Regions from separate parts of the Streptomyces sp. NPDC058469 genome, predicted to be linked through region 2. Evidence: riboswitches for the same ligand, from Rfam matches in the RefSeq annotation. Region 2 holds a riboswitch; the other holds the start of a gene.

Region 1 (3,399 bases), on a different contig from region 2:
CCCGGGTACCCCTCGGCGTACTTGTTGGTGAGGACCGAGCCCTGCGCCTCCATGACCGCGACCGGAGCGAAGTTCTCCGAGGCGATCATCTCCAGCGTGGACTGCTGCCGGCGCAGCTCGGCGTCGACGGCCGCGGCGATGTCCGGGTCTAGCTCGTGCAGGGGCGTGTTCAGAACAGACATCAGGTGTACGACTCCTCAGCCGGCGGTGAAGGCGGTGTACTCGTCGGCGGAGAGCAGGTCGCCCGGCTCCTGAGCGACGCGCACCTTGAACAGCCAGCCGCCCTCGAAGGGGGCCGAGTTCACCAGCGACGGGTCGTTCACGACGTCCTCGTTGATCTCGGTGACCTCGCCACCGACGGGCGAGTACAGGTCGGACACCGACTTCGTCGACTCCAGCTCACCGCAGGACTCGCCCGCGGTCACCGTGGAGCCGACGTCGGGGAGCTGGGCGTAGACGACGTCGCCGAGCGCGTTGGCCGCGAACTCGGTGATGCCGACCGTCGAGACGCCGTCCTCGGCGACCGACAGCCACTCGTGCTCCTTGCTGTAGCGCAGCTGCTGGGGGTTGCTCATGGCCTGAATTCTCCTGTACGCGGGGGAGTGCTGGTGAATGGGGGACTGCGAAGGACATCGGCGAACAGGGGCGATCTGCCCCAGGTCACGCACGAGACGCTACGACGACTGTCACTTCTCGCGCTTGTAGAACGGCAGCGCCACGACCTCGTACGGCTCGTGACTGCCCCGGATGTCCACGCCGACACCGGTCGTACCCGGCGCCGAGTGCGCGGCGTCGACGTAGGCCATGGCGATCGGCTTGCCCAGGGTGGGGGACGGCGCGCCGGAGGTGACCTCGCCGATCACCTGGCCGTCGGCGACGACGGGGTACCCGGCGCGCGGGACCCGGCGGCCCTCGGCGACGAGCCCGACGAGGACGCGCGGCGGCTGCGAAGCGGCGCGGGAAGCGGCCTCCGTGAGCGCCTCACGCCCCACGAAGTCGCCGTCCTTCTCGAACTTCACGACCCGGCCGAGCCCGGCGTCGAACGGGGTGAGGGAGGTCGACAGCTCGTGGCCGTACAGCGGCATGCCCGCCTCCAGGCGCAGCGTGTCCCGGCAGGACAGACCGCACGGGATGAGGCCGACCGGCGCTCCGGCCTCGGTCAGCGCCTGCCACAGCTTCTCCGCGTCACCGGGGGAGACGAACAGCTCGAAGCCGTCCTCGCCGGTGTAGCCGGTGCGGGCGATCAGCGCGGGGACGCCCGCGACCGTGCCGGGCAGGCCGGCGTAGTACTTCAGGCCGTCGAGGTCGGCGTCGGTGAGCGACTTGAGGATGCCGGGGGACTCGGGACCCTGGACGGCGAGCAGGGCGTACGCCTCACGGTCGTCGCGGACGACGGCGTCGAAGCCCTCGGCCCGCTCCACCAGCGAGTCCAGGACAACCTGGGCGTTGGAGGCGTTGGCCACCACCATGTAGTCAGAAGACGCGGCCTCGGTGTCCGCGAGCCGATAGACGATCAGGTCGTCCAGGATGCCGCCGTCGGCCCGGCAGATCATGGTGTAGCGGGCGCGGCCGACGCCCACGGAGGCGATGTTGCCGACGAGGGCGTAGTTGAGGAGCTGGGCGGCCTGCGGCCCGGTGACGGTGATCTCGCCCATGTGGGAGAGGTCGAAGAGGCCGGCCTTCGTGCGGACGGCGAGGTGCTCGTCGCGCTCGGAGCCGTAGCGCAGCGGCATGTCCCAGCCGGCGAAGTCGGTCATCGTCGCACCGAGCGAGCGGTGCAGCGCGTCGAGCGCGGTACGACGGGGGGTGGTACTGCTCATCGGTCGGTCTCCCAAGGCATGACGGCGAGGTCGTTCCTCCCCATCTGTCATCGGGACCTGAGAGGTTCGCCATGACCGCCACGGGACATGGGTTGCACCTTGGGTGGGGCCACCGGGAAGGGCGGCCCGCTTTTCAGATGTGCCTCGCCCGCGCGGTAACGGGGCCTGAGAGATTCAAGGGAGGGACTTGCTCCTTCGGCGCCCCGGACGACGTACGACCGGGGACTCTCCCGCGCGGATTCAAGCGGCCGGTATGCAGTTGGCGGGCACATCATCGCACAGGCTTTGTAACAGGCCTGTGGCCGGAAGCGAACGGAACCGCGAGACACCGTGCATTACCTTCTCTTTACGTTCAGTGGGGAGAACCTTTCCTGACCCCGCAGGGAGGACGATCACGGTGACAAGGACCACGGTGTACGCCACGACCTCGGCCGTAGCGCTGCCCAAGCAGCCCTCGGCCCCGGCCGGAGAGGCATGCCCGGGCCGCCCGGTACCGACAGTCCGCGATCTCCGCGAGCGCGCCGGCCACAGCCCGCACGGGCTCCTCTTCGGCCCCCGCGACCTGGTCGTGGTCACCGGTCTGCCCGGCAGCGGCAAGTCCACGCTGATGCGGCGCGCGGTGGCGGGCGACGGCGTCCGCGTCGACAGCCAGGACACCCGCGACCGCTGGGAAACCCGTATATCCCGTGGACCGGGCCTCTCCGGCCTCCTCCCGTACGCGGTCTACCGCCCGCTGGTCCGTCTCGCCCACTACGCCGGACTGCACCGCGCCCTGCGGTCCGCGTCCGGAGCCGTCGTGCACGACTGCGGTACGCAGACCTGGGTGCGCGGCTGGCTGGCCCGCGCCGCCGGGCGCCGGGGCGGCGCGCTGCACCTGGTGTTCCTCGACGTCAGCCCGGACACCGCGCTCGGCGGCCAGCGCGAACGGGGCCGCGGAGTCTCGCGGTACGCGTTCCTGCGCCACCGCAGGGCCGCCGCCCGACTGCTGCGCTCGGTGGAGCGCGGCGACCTGCCCCGGGGCGTCGACTCGGCGGTTCTCCTGGACCGGGACGCGGCGGACGTGCTGCGCCGGATCGACTTCGCGGACTGAGCCGCTAGCCTTTTCAGCCACAGCAGGGTTACAGCAGGCGGTTTCACCAGCAGGCGGTAGGTAGATGGACTTCCCGGCGGACTTCCCCGGTCAGGCGCACCCCCACCCGCATCCGCACGGCGGATGGCCGGGCAACGAGCTGGAGGAGGTGCTCTCGGCCTCCCTCGGCATGCCCTCGGCCGGCGGCCGGATCATCGAGGTGCTCGGCCGCAGCTTCGTCTGGGTCCCGCTCCCCAGCGGCGGCGGCCCGCAGAGCGGCCCCCTGGACCTGCCGACACTGGACATCGAGGGGCAGGCGTACGTCCCGGTCTTCAGCTCCGAGGAACAGTTCCGGCAGGTCGTCGGCTCGCATCTGTCGTTCACGATCGCGCCCGCGGTGGAGTTCGCCCGCGGGCTGCCCCCGCAGGTCGGCATGGCGGTGAACCCGGGCGGCGTGGTCGGCGTCCCCCTCCCGCCCCTCGCCATGGCCGAGCTGTGCCGCATCGGCCG
Region 2 (3,399 bases):
GACCCGGGGGTGGTGCGGGAGGCGGCGGCACGGTTGCTGGACTCCGTGGACACCACGGGCGGGGTGCGGCTGCTCGGGGTGGGTGTCTCCGGGCTCGCCGACTACACGCAGGAGGACCTGTTCGCGCAGGCGGCGGGGGAGCAGGCCGACCTTCTTGAGGAGGAGCACGCGGAGGTGGAGCGGGGCGAGGAGCCGGCGGCGCCCGTCGAGCGGCACTGGCCCGCGGGGCACGATGTGCGGCACGCCGGGTTCGGGCACGGGTGGGTACAGGGGAGCGGGCTGGGGCGGGTCACCGTGCGGTTTGAGATGCCCGAGGATTCTGGGCCGGGGCGGGTGCGGACGTTCCGGACCGACGATCCGGAGCTGGAGCCGGCGGAACCGTTGCCGTTGGTGACGCGGCGTCCTGATGTGCCGCCGGGTGAGCCGCCTGCGCTGATGGCGCGAGGGTCTGGTGACACGTCGGCGGAATCGTTGCCGTTGGTGGGGCGGGGTCCGGGTGGCTTGCCTGTGGTGCCGATGCCGATGCCGATGCCGTTGGCGGTGGGAGGAGCCGAGGACCGGCTGGTTGAACCGCCGGTGACGGTCGCGCGGCGTGCTGACGTGTCGCCTGCGGTGTCGGTGCCCCTGGAGAGCCGAGGCTGCGACGAGCCGTCTACCGAGCCATTGCCGTCGGCGGCGCCGGGTCCTGATGATCCGCAGGGTGGGCCACTGCTGTCGGTTGCGCGGGGTCCCGGTGCCAGGCCTGTCGAGCCGCTGCCGTTGGCGGAGCCTGGCTCCGGTGTTCCGCAGGCCGAGCCGTTGCCGTTGGACGAGCGGCGTTCCGACGTCGCGTCTGCCACGCCGTTGCCGTCGGTGGAGTCAGACTCCGATACCCCCGCTGCATCCGCGCCCCCGGACACCCGACGCCCGCATACCCCGTCCGCCGCGTCACCGTCCCCGGAGGCTCCAAGCCCCGGTGACGACCCGGCCCACGAACCCGCTCAGGTGTCGTCCGAGCCTGCCAGTTTGCCGAAGTTGTGGTCCGGGAGGGACGGGGGTGGGGCCACGTCGAGGCCGTAGTGGTGGTAGAGCTGGAGTTCCTGGTCCGGGGAGAGGTGGCGGCCTACTCCGAAGTCGGGGGCGTCCTTGATCAGGGAGCGGTCGAAGGGGATGTGCAGGGTGCCCTCGATCAGTTCGCTGGGCTCCAGGGGGACGAAGGCGTCTCTGGAGAACAGGCCGGTTCGTATGGCCGCCCACTCCGGTACGCCGGTCGCGTCGTCGAGGTAGACCTCGTCGATCGTGCCGATCTTGGCGCCGGTGCGGTCGAACGCCTTGCGGCCGATCAGGTTGCGCGGATCGATATCGGTCTGCACGGGCCCTCCTCCTGGTCGCAACTCATCCGTAAGCACTACAAAAGAGCACATTGGGGAAGGTGGCCACTCGAAAGCTCGGCTTCAACGCTCGCTGGTAGGCTGGCCAACGGCTGCTGACCCCGTGCGGGAGAGTCCTCCAGACTTCATCGGAGGCGCCGAAGGAGCAAATCCTCCCCGGAATCTCTCAGGCTCACGTACCGCACGGACGAGGTCACTCTGGAAAGCAGAGCGCGTGTCGTCGACTGTGCCGACGGCTCTCGCTCTCACCGACGGTGAAAGCCGGTGACCTTCGGGTGACCGGTGAAGCTCTCAGGTTGAGATGACAGAGGGGGAGGCCGTCCGGGCACCCAGCGTCGTGGTGCCCATCGAAGGTCGTGTCCGACCAGGAGGCCTCCCTAATGACCGCCCCTCGCACTTCACTCTCCGAGCTCGAACAGGGCATCCCGTTCGAGCAGCGCCACATCGGGCCCGACCAGGAGGCGCGGGCCAAGATGCTCGCGCAGGTCGGATACGGCTCGCTCGACGAGCTCACGGCCGCCGCGGTCCCGGATGTGATCAAGAACGCCGACTCCCTGGACCTGCCGGGCGCCCGCACCGAGCCCGAGGTGCTGGCCGAGCTGCGCTCCCTCGCGGACCGCAACGAGGTCCTCGGTTCCATGATCGGGCTCGGGTACTACGGGACCTTCACCCCGCCCGTGATCCTGCGCAACGTCATGGAGAACCCGGCTTGGTATACGGCCTACACGCCGTACCAGCCGGAGATCTCCCAAGGGCGGCTCGAAGCCCTTCTGAACTTCCAGACGATGGTCGCCGACCTCACCGGGCTGCCGACCTCCGGCGCGTCGCTGCTCGACGAGGGGACCGCCGCCGCGGAGGCCGTGGCCTTGTCGCGGCGCATGGGCAAGAACAAGAAGGGCCTCTTCCTGGTCGACGCGGACGCGCTGCCGCAGACCATCGCCGTGATCGAGACCCGCGCCGAGCCGGCGGGTGTGGAAGTTGTGGTCGCCGACCTCAGCGACGGCATCCCGGCCGACATCGCCGCGCGTGAGATCAACGGCGTGCTCGTGCAGTACCCGGGCGCCTCCGGTGCCGTACGCGACATCGCGCCGCTGATCGAGCAGGCGCACACGCTCGGCGCGCTCGTCACCGTCGCCGCCGATCTGCTCGCGCTGACACTGCTGAAGTCGCCGGGTGAGCTGGGGGCGGACATCGCGGTCGGTACGACGCAGCGCTTCGGGGTGCCGATGGGCTTCGGCGGGCCGCACGCCGGATACATGGCCGTGCACGAGAAGTTCGCGCGCAGCCTGCCCGGGCGGCTCGTGGGCGTCTCCGTCGACGCCGACGGACACAAGGCCTACCGCCTCGCCCTGCAGACGCGCGAGCAGCACATCCGTCGTGAGAAGGCCACGAGCAACATCTGCACCGCCCAGGTGCTTCTTGCGGTCATGGCCGGCATGTACGCCGTCTATCACGGGCCCGAGGGGCTGAAGGGCATCGCGCGGCGGACGCATCGGTACGCCACGATCCTCGCCGCCGGGCTGAAGTCCGGGGGTGTCGAGGTCGTACACGGCGGCTACTTCGACACCCTGACCGCGCGCGTTCCCGGCCGGGCCGCCCAGGTCGTCGCCGCCGCCCGCGAGGACGGCGTCAACCTGCACCTCGTGGACGCCGACCAGGTGTCGATCGCCTGCGACGAGACCACCACACGTGCCCAACTGGCCGCCGTATGGACCGCGTTCGGGGTCGACGGGGACATCGAGGCGCTCGACGCGTCCGCTGAGGACACGCTGCCCGAGGGGCTGCTGCGCACCGACGCGTACCTCACGCACCCCGTGTTCCGGGACCACCGTTCCGAGACCGCGATGCTGCGCTACCTGCGCCGGCTCGCCGACCGGGACTACGCGCTCGACCGGGGCATGATCCCGCTGGGCTCCTGCACCATGAAGCTCAACGCGACCACCGAGATGGAGCCGGTCACCTGGCCCGAGTTCGGGCAGTTGCACCCCTTCGCGCCCGCCGAGCAGGCGCAGGGATACCTCACGCTCAT

Evidence for each region. A riboswitch is a leader RNA that binds a small molecule or an ion and turns the genes downstream of it on or off. The one in region 2 is predicted to bind glycine.
Region 1: another riboswitch for glycine. It lies ahead of gcvT (glycine cleavage system aminomethyltransferase GcvT); the one in region 2 lies ahead of gcvP (aminomethyl-transferring glycine dehydrogenase).

Annotation. Positions count from the first base shown of each region.
Region 1 covers NZ_JBHXME010000003.1:222,661-226,059, forward strand. The annotation lists gene glyA (serine hydroxymethyltransferase) at 1-182, opposite strand, end outside; gene gcvH (glycine cleavage system protein GcvH) at 198-575, opposite strand; gene gcvT (glycine cleavage system aminomethyltransferase GcvT) at 687-1,820, opposite strand; glycine riboswitch at 1,964-2,063, opposite strand; gene ACFWP5_RS03470 (AAA family ATPase) at 2,212-2,910, shown strand; gene ACFWP5_RS03475 (enhanced serine sensitivity protein SseB) at 2,975-3,399, shown strand, end outside.
Region 2 covers NZ_JBHXME010000210.1:9,727-13,125, forward strand. The annotation lists partial or broken gene ACFWP5_RS47110 (DNA polymerase IV) at 1-477, shown strand, start outside; gene ACFWP5_RS47115 (PRC-barrel domain-containing protein) at 981-1,352, opposite strand; glycine riboswitch at 1,467-1,562, shown strand; gene gcvP (aminomethyl-transferring glycine dehydrogenase) at 1,751-3,399, shown strand, end outside.